2 regions of the Comamonas sp. MYb69 genome follow, and region 2 is predicted to be linked to the other one. Evidence: predicted binding sites of a transcription regulator. Region 2 holds the regulator's gene; the other holds the start of a gene.

Region 1 (5,824 bases), on a different contig from region 2:
GGCGCCCTCGCGGGCAAACAGCAGCGCCACTGCCCGGCCAATGCCCGAATCCCCGCCGGTGATGACCGCCGTCTTGCCCTCCAGCTTGCCGCTGCCCCGGTAGTTGTCGGCCAGGTAGAGCGGCTGCAGATCCAGCGCCTTCTCATGCCCGGGTTTGGCCAGCTTCTTGCCGGACATCGGCGGCGTGGGCACGGCGTGGCCGGGGCCGGGTGCCGTCTTCTTGCTGCTTATACCGTCTTTGCTGCGCTTGGTTTTTGGGGATGCCTTGGCCGCCTTGTCCCGGGCATCATTGCGGGTTTGCGCTTGCTGGATGCGCTGCTGCGCAGCTACCACCTCCGCGACCGAGCGCTTTTCTGGCGAAGGCTTTTTGCTGGCGCGCTTTTTGGATTTGCTGGTGGATGGACTCATGCTGAAACTCCTTGGGTCTTGAACTTCAAAAAACAAAACGACATATGAACGAACGGGACGCTGCGGCAAACCGCTGCTACATCAACCTCGACAGCCCTACATGCACTTACCCGCTGACAAGCTTGTCCGACATACGGCCGCCGCAGCGCGCAGTACAAACAAGGCAGAAAGGAGGCCGCCATGCCAACCCCTACTACGCCCCCTCAACCGCCGGTGGCACCACCGCCGCCGGATCTGCCCAAGCCCGAGCCCATCGATCCGCCAGACAGCACCTTGCCGATCGAGGAGCCGGGGCATGAACCACCGGTCAAGGATCCGGAACCGGTTTAAACCGGCAACGCAACAGGCCAGCACACCCACCGGTGGCTGGCCCGTTCCTTATTCTTAGTGCTTCTTGGCAGCGGCGTTGCGCTTGCGGGTGGCTGCCGCCTTTTTGGCCGATGCGGAGCGCTCCTCGGGGCTGCGGCTGGCAGCGGCTTTTTTGGCCGCTGCCGAGCGCACGGCCGCCAGCCGCGACCCCGGCCCGGTCGCCTTGCCCCGGCCCGAGCCTGAGAGCTTGCCGCCGCCCGTTTCCTTGTTCACCGTGGCCCAGGCACGTGCAGCGGCTTCATCTTCCGACACGCCCTTTTGCTCGTAGCTTTTCTCGATATGGCGGGCCATGCGTTTTTGCTTATCGGTATAAGCGGACTTGTCTCCTTGGGGCATTGCGGATCTCCTGGGGTGCTGCGTTGAGGCGGGGTGGCGTGGGATGGAGGGGCCTTACTGCGATGGATCACCATCGGCAGGCGGGCCGCCGCCACCGGGCTGGGGCTTCTTGGGGGTGGTGGGGACTGGCTTTTGCGCTTGTGGCGTGGCCAGCGCAAGGTTTGCAGGGGGCAGATGGGGCATGGGGTCCTCCGAGGGCTGAGTCAATGCTTTCAGCCTAGCCCTGGCGCAAGGCGCTGCCTGTCAGAAAAACGCTTTGCTGCCGCTTGTTCCGCTTTACACAGGGCGTAACGGCGATGCGCGTACCTTTGCGCGCTCCCCAGGCCTACACAGCGCAGCGATGGCGCTTGCAACACTGGGCTTTTGCATGCGCTGCCTATGCCGCAGCAGGAGAACGACCATGCCCCAGCCCTACGACCCCAGCCAATCGCATACCCAGCCCCCTATCCCCGGCCAGCCCCAGCCGGCGCCTGGTGAGCCGGGCACGTATGAGCCCAGCCCTTTGCATCCCTACCCGGGCAACCCGCAGCATCCCTATCCGAGCGAGCCGGTGCACCCCTACCCAGGCAACCCCGAGCACCCCTATCCGGGCACGCAGCCAGAGCCCGCGCCCGATACGACGACCGGTCAATCGGTGTGAGTGGATGCAGCGCTTGAGCGGCTGCAGGCTTATTTCTGCGTTGCCTGCAAGAGATCCAGGCGGCGCTGCACCTGGTCGGCCAGCGCCGTATCGCCCAGCTCCCGCGCCAGGCGCTGCTGGTTGATCAGCCAGGCCATCACGGCGCGGCGCCAGCCCTGGGCAGAAGCGGTATCTACCGCCTGGGTGACGACCGCCATCGGCAACGGCCCGCGCACCGCCAGCACGCCGGCAGCAACCAGGCGCGAGAGCGGGTCCTCTATCGCAGCCAGCGCAGCGGCTGCCTGCGCAGGCGCCAGGGGCGCCACCGCCTGCTGGGCCTTGGGCAGCAAGGCCACATCGCCGGCAGCCAACTGGCCCTGCAGATAGCGCGCATAGGCCTGCTCGGCATCGGCGGCATCCTGGGCCACGGCCTCAAAGCCTGTGCAAGGGGCGGCATCCAAGGCGGCCACCTGCGCGGCGCAGCGCGCCAGCTCCAATCGGGCCAGCAAGTCGGGCCGCGCCGTGCGGCTGACCTCATCGCGCGCACGCCGCCATTCGGCATCCGCCACCCGGCTGTTGCCCGACAGATAGGCATCGGTCGCGCGTTCGGCAGCGCCTTGTTCATTGATCGCCCAGTCGGGCGCCTTTTTGCTGCTGGCGCAGCCGCCCAGCACAGCGGCGGCCAGCAGTGCAGCGGCCAGGCGGGTGGCGATGGCAATCGGGGCGGTCATGGCAGTCGCACCTCGGCATCTTTTTTGGCAAACGGCCATTTGCGGTTCAGCTCGGTCAGCATGCCTTCCACCTTGCGCAGATTGGCCTCTACATCGGCGCGCAAATCGCCCAGCTGGTTGGTGGCATCCTTGGCATTGGCGCCCACGGCCTGGGCCTCCACCAGCACCGCATCCACCTTCTTCAGGCTGCCGCGCACATCGCCGAGCACGGCATTGAGCTGCTGCACCGTAGCGCGCACTTCGGGCATCACGCCGTCGGCCCCAAACACCTGCTTGTCGGCATTCTTGGCCAGGCCATCGAGCCGCGCCAGCAGCTGGTTGGTGCGGTCCAGCGTCTGCGATATCTTGCGCGCCTCGGCGTCGCCGCCCATCACCACGCCCAGCGCGCCGCTGGGGCCGTTGAGCTTGGTGCTCAGGTCACGCAGCTGCTCCAGGGTGCCGCCCAAGGCCGAGCCGGCCGAGGTCATCATGTTCAGGTTCTCCAGCAGCTGGCGGGCATTGCTCATCAGCTGCGGCAGCTCGGCCGTCGCATCGCCCGAGAGCACCGCGCGCACGGCGCCGTCCTCCAGCTGCGGGTCATCCAAAATGCCCGAATAGGCCTTGATCGTCGTGCCGCCCACCAGGCCCTTGACCAGGGTGAACACGCTGCTGCTGCGCAGCCAGTGCGCGTCTTTCTCGGGTACATCCACATGGATGCGCACCGTGCCATCGGGCGCCAACTCGATCTTGCTGACCTTGCCGATCGCAAAACCGGAGAAGGTCATGTCCAGGCCGATGGAGACGCCCTCGGAGTCATCGGCCGTCAGGATCAGCGACTGCTTGGGCTCAAATACGCCGCGCGCATACATCAGGTAAAAGGCCGAGCCCAGGATCAGCAGCAAGGTAAACAGCAGCAATGCCCCCGCCTTGCGCTCCAGATGCGGCACCGGCGCCAGGCCGTCCACTGCCACACCATCGACCACGGCCGCACGCCGCGCAGAGGCGGCAGAAGACGGCGGCGCGGGGCGGTCGGCAGAGTCGTGGGGTTCTGGTATTTGCATGTACCGCGATCTTACCCGGGCTGGCTGCCAGCTTCAAAACAAAGCTGCAATGGGTTGTTTTCAAAGGCAGACACTCACTTTCCGGCCCAGTCGCTCCGCATGTGCCCGCCCGCTGTTACACATAAGCCATGCGCAAGCTCTTATACTGTAAATATATACAGTTATTTGCCATGCCTCTACTCGATGCCCTGTCCCTGCCGCCCACGGTGGCCGCCCAGCTCTGGCGCGGCGACCACCTGGTGCGCGCGCCGATGGCGGGCGTCCCCACCGGCTGGGATGCGCTCGATGCCCAGCTGCCCGGCAAGGGCTGGCCCAGCCAGTGCCTGACGGAGGTACTGCAGCCCCAGGCCGGCACCCTGGAGTGGCGCCTGACCGGCAAGGCCCTGCAACAGTGCCCGCCGCACAAACCCGTCATCGCACTGGGCCCGCCGCTGCCGCCCCATGCCAGCGGGCTGGCGCAAAGCGGCCTGGCGCCTGGGCAGCTGGTCTGGATCCATGGCAGCCGCCCGCAAGACCAGCTCTGGGCGCTGGAGCAGCTGCTCCGGGCCAATGCCGCCGCCGCGCTGCTGGCCTGGCTGCCCCAGGTGCAGCCCGAGCAGATACGCCGCCTGCAGATCAGCGCCCAGCAGTTTGAAGGCCTGGTGTTTGTGTTCCGGCCCGAGAGCAGCCGGCACCAGGCCTCGGCCGCGCCGCTGCGCCTTTTGGTGCGCAGCAGCCAGCCCTGGTCGCTGCAGCTGGAGCTGCTCAAACGCCGGGGCCCCGTGTACGAAGGCACGCTGGAGCTGCCCGCCGTGCCGCCCAGCCTGCAAGCCGTGCTGCCCGCGCGCCTGTGGCCCGGCACCGTGCCGCAGCCAGCCACCCTTCCTTCCACCACCTCGACCAGAGCCATCCTCTTGCCAGACCATGACAGCGATCTGGGCCGCCCTGCTGCCCCAACTCCCCCACCCCGCCGCCAGCGCGCGCCCCAGTCCAGCCTGCAGCACTGAGGCCACCCCAGCCGCGCCCGCCACGTCCACGGCCCAGATGCAAGGCCTGGCACTGTGGGCGCAGCAGTTCACGCCGCGCCTGGCCTGCGTGCCCTCGGACAGTGTGTTTGGCGATGCGCTGGTGCTGGAGCTCTCGGCCAGCGAGCGCCTGTTTGGCGGGCGCCAGCAGCTGGCCCGGCGCCTGCTGCGCGAGAGCCGGCAGCTGGGCGTGCAAGCCATCAGCTGGGCCCCCACCAGCCTGGCCGCCATTGCGCTGGCACGCTGCGGCATCCGCCACGGCATGGGCCAGCCGCTGCCCCAGGTGCTGGCGCCCCTGCCCTTGCAGGCCATCGATGCGGTGGCCCGCCATGCCGAGCTGCTGAGCCAGCTGGGCTGCCAGAGCCTGGGCGCCGTGCATGCGCTGCCCCGGGGCGCACTGGCCCGGCGCATGGATACGGGCATCTTGAAAGCCCTCGACCAGGCCCATGGCCTGCTGCCCGACCGCTACCCCTGGATCCAGCTGCCCGCCCGCTTTGATGCCCGGCTGGAGCTGCCCATGCGCATCGACCAGGCCGATGCGCTGATGCATGGCGCGCGCCACCTGCTGCTGCAGCTGTGCGGCTGGCTGGCGGCGCAGCGTGCGGGCGTGCGCAGCTTTCGGCTGTGCTGGTGCCATGATGCGATGCGCTCCCGCCATGTGGGCGATGGCGGTGAGCTGACCATCCACACCGCCAGCACCACGCGCGATCTGCAGCACCTGTGCCGCCTGCTGCAAGAGCACCTGGCCCATGTGGAGCTGCAAGCCCCCGTGGGCGAGCTGAGCTTGCATGCCGATGCCCCCGAAGCGCTGCAAGAGCGCAGTGCCAGCCTGTTGCCCGACAAAACCGCCGATGGCGAAAGCCTGGAGCAGGTGCTCGAACGCATCACCGCCCGCCTGGGCGAAGACCAGGTGCAGCGCCCGCTGCTGCGGCCCGACCACCGCCCCGAGTGGCAGGTGCAGTGGCTGCCCGCGCAGCCAGCCGGCAAGGCCAAGGCCGCCCCGCCCGCTGCACAGCCCCATTCACGGCATGTACCGCCCCTTGCCCAACCCAGCTTCTTGCTGCCCACCCCCCTGCAACTGCTGCAAGACAGCCAGAGCCAGCCGCTCTACCACGGCCCCTTGCAGCTGCTGCTGGGCCCGCAGCGCATTGAAGGCGGCTGGTGGCACCGCAGCCCCGGTTTTTTGCCGGTGAGCGATGCGGATGGCGACACCCACACGGGCGAGGCAGCAATCGACATCGATCACCGCGATCACCGCGAAAGCCCGCCCCAACCCGCCCCCATCACCCAAACCGCCCACACCGCGCTGCGCGATTA
Region 2 (5,824 bases):
TGCTGCAGCAAGGCCTGCTGGAGTTGCTGCGCCCCAGCGACGCGGGCCAATGGCCCTCCAGTGCCAGCGACATCATTGACAGCCTGGCCGCCCCTGCGCCCACGCCGCCGCCCGCTGCCGCAGCCGCCCCAGCTGCTGCGCAGGCCACAGCCACCCAAGCGGCTGCCGCCATCAGCAATCCCAGCGAGCGCTATATCAAGGCCTATGCCGCTGCCAGCCAGCTGGTCAGCGGCCTGGGGCTCAAGGGCTTTCGGCTGCAGCTGCAACTGGAAAAAGCCCAGGGCTATGACGGCCTGGTCGCCATCCTGCCCAAGCTGCGCGAGATGATCGACGCCAAGAAGCTGCGCCCCATCGAAGCCATTCTGTTTGGCAGCAACGAGACCAATACGCCTGTCAAGCCTGCGCCCTGAGCTCGGGCGCCGCAGCAGCGGCGACTGCCTGGGTAGGTGGCTTGCCGCTGTCGGGCCTGGTCGGCTGCGACTCGCTGGTTGCACCTTGTCGGCCACCTCGCTGGCAGCACGTGGCCGGCCGCACCTCGCCGGCTGCCCTCCTCGCTACAATTTACGTCAGCTTCACTCTCCTCTCCTTTAGCACCATGGCATCCGCACCCGCGCCGTTTACTGTCTTGATTCCTTCGCGCATGGCCTCGTCGCGCCTGCCCAACAAGCCCCTGGTTGATATCGCCGGCCTGCCCATGGTGGTGCGCGTGGCCAAACGCGCGCAGGAGAGCGCCGCCCAGCGCGTGGTGGTGGCTGCAGATGACGAGCGCATCATCGACGCCTGCAAAAAGCATGGCGTGCAAGCGGTGATGACCTCGCCCAAGCACCCCAGTGGCAGCGACCGCCTGGCCGAGGCCTGCAATGTGCTGCAATTGGGCGGCGATGACATCGTGGTCAATGTGCAAGGCGACGAGCCCTTGATCGCGCCGGCGCTGATCGATGCGGTCGCGGCGCTGCTCAGCGACCGGCCCGAGGCCAGCATGGGCACCGTCGCGCACCCAATCGCTGATCTGGAGTCGCTGCTCAGCCCCAATGTCGTCAAGGTGGTGCTCGATGCCCAGGGCCTGGCCAGCTATTTCAGCCGCGCGCCCATCCCCTGGGGTCGTGATTTTGTCAATGTCGCCTGGTGGAAGAACCCCGGCACCACCGGCACGCCCGGTTTTGCGCCGCTGCACCATATGGGCATCTACAGCTACCGCGCCCAGTTTTTGCATACCTTCCCCACGCTCAGCCAGGCCCCCACCGAGCAGATCGAGATGCTCGAGCAGCTGCGCGCGATCTGGCATGGCCACCGCATCGCCGTGCATGTGACGCGGCAGATCCCCGGCTCGGGCGTTGATACGCCCGAAGACCTGGTGCGCGTGCGCCAGCTGCTGGGCGCGGTGATGTAACCCGCGTGCCTGCCCTGCACCGCAACGGCCACCGATGCAAGCACACCGTAAGCTAAAAGGCGCAGCATGCCTGTCTTGCGCAGCCGAGACACGGTATTGGCGCCAGTTCGCTGACAATCCCCTGATGCGTGATATGCTCAAGCCCAGTTTTTTTGTGTAAAAGCGGGCTTTAGTGCCCGCTTTTGCCGTGCAAGTTTTTTATTCTCCAAGGACCGTCATGAAATTAATTCTTTTGGGAGCACCCGGCGCCGGCAAAGGTACGCAAGCTGCCTTCATCTGCCAAAAATACGGTATTCCCCAGATTTCCACCGGCGACATGCTGCGCGCCGCCGTGAAGGCTGGCACGCCGCTGGGCCTGCAAGCCAAGGCCGTGATGGACGCCGGCCAGTTGGTCAGTGACGATCTGATCATCAATCTGGTCAAGGAACGTATCGCCCAGGCCGACTGCGCCAATGGCTTCCTGTTTGACGGCTTCCCCCGCACCATTCCCCAGGCCGACGCGATGAAGGCCGCTGGCGTCAAGCTCGACTATGTGCTGGAAATCGATGTGCCGTTTGAAGCCATCATCGAGCGCATGAGCGGCCGCCGCAGCCACCCCGCTTCCGGCCGTACCTACCACGTCAAGTTCAACCCGCCCAAGACCGAAGGCCTGGACGATGTGACGGGCGAGCCCCTGGTGCAGCGCGAAGACGACAAGGAAGAAACCGTCAAGAAGCGCCTGGATGTGTACAGCAACCAGACCCGCCCCCTGGTGGACTACTACAGCAGCTGGGCTGCACAAGACCCAGCCGCCGCCCCCAAGTACCGCGCCATCAGCGGCATGGGCTCGGTCGAAGAGATCACGCAACGCGCCATTGCCGCGCTGCAGGCCTGATAAGTCGCTCGGACTTATCCGCACCGCCACTGTCTTGCGACAGTGGCTTTTTTATGCCTGTCCCCGTCATCAGCAAGCAGGCCTTCGGTACCTGCGCTAACCCTTGGCGTGGGTCTGTGCCTGCACCAGCGCCAGCTGCAAACTCACCCGGCATTTGTAGGGTGTCAAGGCCACCGCCAGGTCCTTTTCCAAATCGGCCGCCCCGGGCAACACCGCATCGCTGATCACGCCATCGCTGCAGCGGCTGCTGCGCCATACCGGCAAACCTTGCTGGCGTGCACGCACCATGGCCTCCAGCAGCACCTGATGCACGGTGCCATTGCCGGTGGTCGCCACCACCAGGCCGTCGATGCCCTGTGCCTGTAGCGCCTCCACCAGCCCCGGGCGCAGTCCCGCGTGGCTGGTGACGATCTCCACCCAGGGCCAGGGCTGGCTGGCCGGCACTGGCAAGGCGGCCAGCCACTGGCTGCCGCTGTAGCCGTCTGCTGTGCCTGGTGCCTGCGGCGCATAGCCCTGGCGCAGGCGCACGGTCACACCATCTACCCAGCCCAAGAGGCCCTGCTCGCCCGAGGAAAAGGCCAGCAAGCGGTGCGGATGCACCTTTTGCAGCCAGCGCGCGCTGTGCAGCTCGCCGCCGCCCGTCACGGCCACCACCTCACGCAGCAGAGGTTGGCCATCCGCATCCAGCGCCGCTGCGGCAGCCACGGCGTCCTTGAGGTTCTGCGGGCCATCGGGCATCAAGGCATTGGCCGGGCGCATGGCGCAGGTCAGCACCACGGGCTTGGCCAGGCGCCCTAAAACGCAGTGCAGGAACCAGGCCGTCTCTTCGAGCGTATCGGTTCCGTGGGTGATAACAACAGCGCGCACGGTCTCATCGCGCATGGCCGCATCGCAGCGCTTGAGCAGCGCATGCCAGACCTCGTCATTCATGTCCTTGCTATCAATTTGCGCTATCTGCACCGCATCCAGCGGGCCTGCCGCAGCTGTCTCGATACCGCTCACACCCGCCAGCAAGGCCGCAATGGACAGCTGGGCTGCGCGGTATTGGCCGGGTTTCTCGGCATCATCGGCCATGCCGGCAATGGTGCCGCCGGTGCCGATGATCAAAATTTTTGGCTGCAAGGCTTGCCTCCTGCAAAAAACTGGTTAAAAATACAGGTACTGGATTGATATACAGGTGTTGGGATGCACAGTGGCTTTGCTTCTGCCCGGCACCGCAGATCACACGGAGATCTTATGCGAGACCATCCCAAACTGACCGCGCGCCAACAAGAAATTCTGGACCTGATCCAGACCGCCATTTCGCGCACCGGCGCCCCGCCAACGCGCGCCGAGATTGCCAGCAAGCTGGGCTTCAAATCGGCCAATTCGGCAGAAGACCACCTCAAGGCGCTGGCCCGCAAGGGCGTGATCGAGCTGGTCAGCGGCACCTCCCGGGGGATTCGCCTGCAAAGCGATACCGTGCGCTCCATCAATGCCGCTCGGGGCACGCGCTTCTCCTCACCGCTGGCAGGCGTGTCCAATGCCGCCGCTGGCCTCGGCCGCGTGGTGCAAGAGCTCGCCCAGCTGGCGCTGCCGCTGATCGGCCGCGTCTCGGCCGGCTCGCCCATCCTGGCGCAAGAGCATGTCGACCAAACCTATACCGTGGAGGGCGGCCTGTTCCAGCAGCAGCCCGATTACCTGCTCAAGGTGCGCGGTATGTCGATGCGCGATGTTGGCATCATCGATGGCGATCTGCTGGCCGTCAAAGCCACGCGCGAGGCCCGCAACGGCCAGATCATTGTGGCGCGCCTGGGCGATGACGTCACCGTCAAGCGCCTGCAGCGCACCAAGGACGGCATTGAGTTGCTGGCCGAAAACCCGGATTACCTGCCCATCATCGTGCAGCCCGGCGAGCCCTTCGAGATCGAAGGCATTGCCGTGGGCCTGATCCGCAACACGATGCTGAACTAGGCCTAGCGGCCCTTCCGGCCACTTCGGCCCTCCCTTTTCTGCGCAACCCCAGGTAGCGGGCGTTGTGGGCTCTTGGCCCACAGCCCTGGGGGATGCGCTCGCCCTGCGCAATCCTGCTGTTACCCGTATACCAAGGAGTCTCCTATGCTTGTAGCAGATGCATTGCGCGCGCTTGCGCCCTTTTCCCTAGTCGCTGGCCTGCCCTGGTTCCAGTCCATCCAGCGTGCCATTGTGCGCAGCAACCGCCGCCGACCCGGCCATGGCGCCGCCAATGACGGCCAGCTCGCCGCCCAGGTGCACTGCTTTGCCACCGCGTCCTCTGCCGCTGTACAGCGTGGCGCCGCCCAGCAGCTGAGCTTGCTCGATGGCCAGGGCCTGAACATGTCCGGCGTGGACACGTCCCGCGTGGGCTCCCCTGCCGATGAGGCCCCCGCACAGCGCCCCATCGACCGCATCCGCCTGCCGCGCAAGCCCGCTGCGCGCCGCCGCCTCTCGGTAGGCGTACAGTCCCACACCCGCCCCTTCCTGTCGGTGCAGCGCTGCAGCGCCCAGGCCGCCAACGATGCCCCCATCAAGATGTACTGGGCCCAACCGGCCAGCCTGCACCGCCAAAAGGGTATGCGCTGGGCCATGTCGGGCAGCATGGCCGATATCTGTGCCGAGCTCGAACGCCTGGAACGGCTGGAACATCTGCACGCCGTCTAAGCCGCTGCCCGGGCGGGGGGCCAAGTCTCGCCGCCAGCATGCGTTGAACGCTGCAAACAGGGCCAGGCGAGCCAAGGGTTTGGGCATGGGGCTCGGTGTTCCCGACCCGTCACCATGCCGCAGGCAGCCCGATGTGTCAGTTGGTGCGGCCGGCCAGGTGCGGCCGGCTAGACAACGGCCTACCGGAGGGATTCCAGAACGGCGCTGAGAAATTCCGGGCAATATGCAGGGCGGTTGCAACAGCGGCTCAGAGCTGCCCAGCCAGCAGCATCCCTTCCTGCCGCTCAGACCAGGCCATGGTGGCACAAGGCCCGCGTGCTCGGCAACCCGCGCTGTCAGCCATCTCTGTCTGCTGCCCACTTGCGCCAGCCTCTTGTCCTGTCAGCGCGCAGCAGCCAAAGCCTCCAGCGCCTGCTGCTTGAATGGGGCCAGTTGCTCGCGCAACGCATCTCTTGCGCCATCCAGCGCAGCAGCCACCGCGTCAGGCCCAAACACCAGGCCTTGCAGCAACACAAAATGCACATTGCGGATGCCAATGGAGGCCAGCGCATAGCGCAGATAAGGCGTCAAAAAGTCTTCCTGCTTGGCACGGGGCCCCGTATGGAAGCCGCCGGAACTCACCAATACCAAGCTAGGACGGTCCTTCATCAAACCAATCTTGCCTTCGGGCGTGGATGCAAAGCTGCGGTGGATACGGATCACATGGTCCAGCCAGAGCTTGAGCGTGGCCGGCACCGCAAAGTTGTGCATGGGGGTCAGAATCATCAGCAGATCGCTGTCTTCCAACTCTTTGATCAGCGTTTCCGACCAGGCCAGCGCGGGTGCATCTGCGCTGGCATTGGCGGTGATTGCCAGTGCATAGTCGCGGCTGATCGGCGGTATCGGTGTCGCCACCAGATCGC

The links. The regulator LexA, encoded in region 2, represses DNA repair genes until DNA is damaged. The targets are predictions, from matches to a motif close to ACTGTATNNNNATACAGT.
Region 1: imuA (translesion DNA synthesis-associated protein ImuA) is a predicted target of LexA. The motif match lies at 3,648-3,665, and genes of this name have one in related genera.

Annotation. Positions count from the first base shown of each region.
Region 1 covers NZ_JBBGZG010000015.1:133,742-139,565, forward strand. The annotation lists gene WH303_RS19490 (SDR family oxidoreductase) at 1-408, opposite strand, end outside; gene WH303_RS19495 (hypothetical protein) at 589-738, shown strand; gene WH303_RS19500 (plasmid stabilization protein) at 793-1,113, opposite strand; gene WH303_RS19505 (hypothetical protein) at 1,168-1,296, opposite strand; gene WH303_RS19510 (hypothetical protein) at 1,514-1,753, shown strand; gene WH303_RS19515 (hypothetical protein) at 1,783-2,463, opposite strand; gene WH303_RS19520 (MlaD family protein) at 2,460-3,503, opposite strand; gene imuA (translesion DNA synthesis-associated protein ImuA) at 3,674-4,489, shown strand; gene WH303_RS19530 (Y-family DNA polymerase) at 4,407-5,824, shown strand, end outside.
Region 2 covers NZ_JBBGZG010000010.1:187,563-193,386, reverse strand. The annotation lists gene WH303_RS15435 (hypothetical protein) at 1-410, shown strand, start outside; gene kdsB (3-deoxy-manno-octulosonate cytidylyltransferase) at 596-1,390, shown strand; gene adk (adenylate kinase) at 1,608-2,264, shown strand; gene WH303_RS15420 (asparaginase) at 2,361-3,386, opposite strand; gene lexA (transcriptional repressor LexA) at 3,501-4,217, shown strand; gene WH303_RS15410 (hypothetical protein) at 4,362-4,922, shown strand; gene WH303_RS15405 (FMN-dependent NADH-azoreductase) at 5,304-5,824, opposite strand, start outside.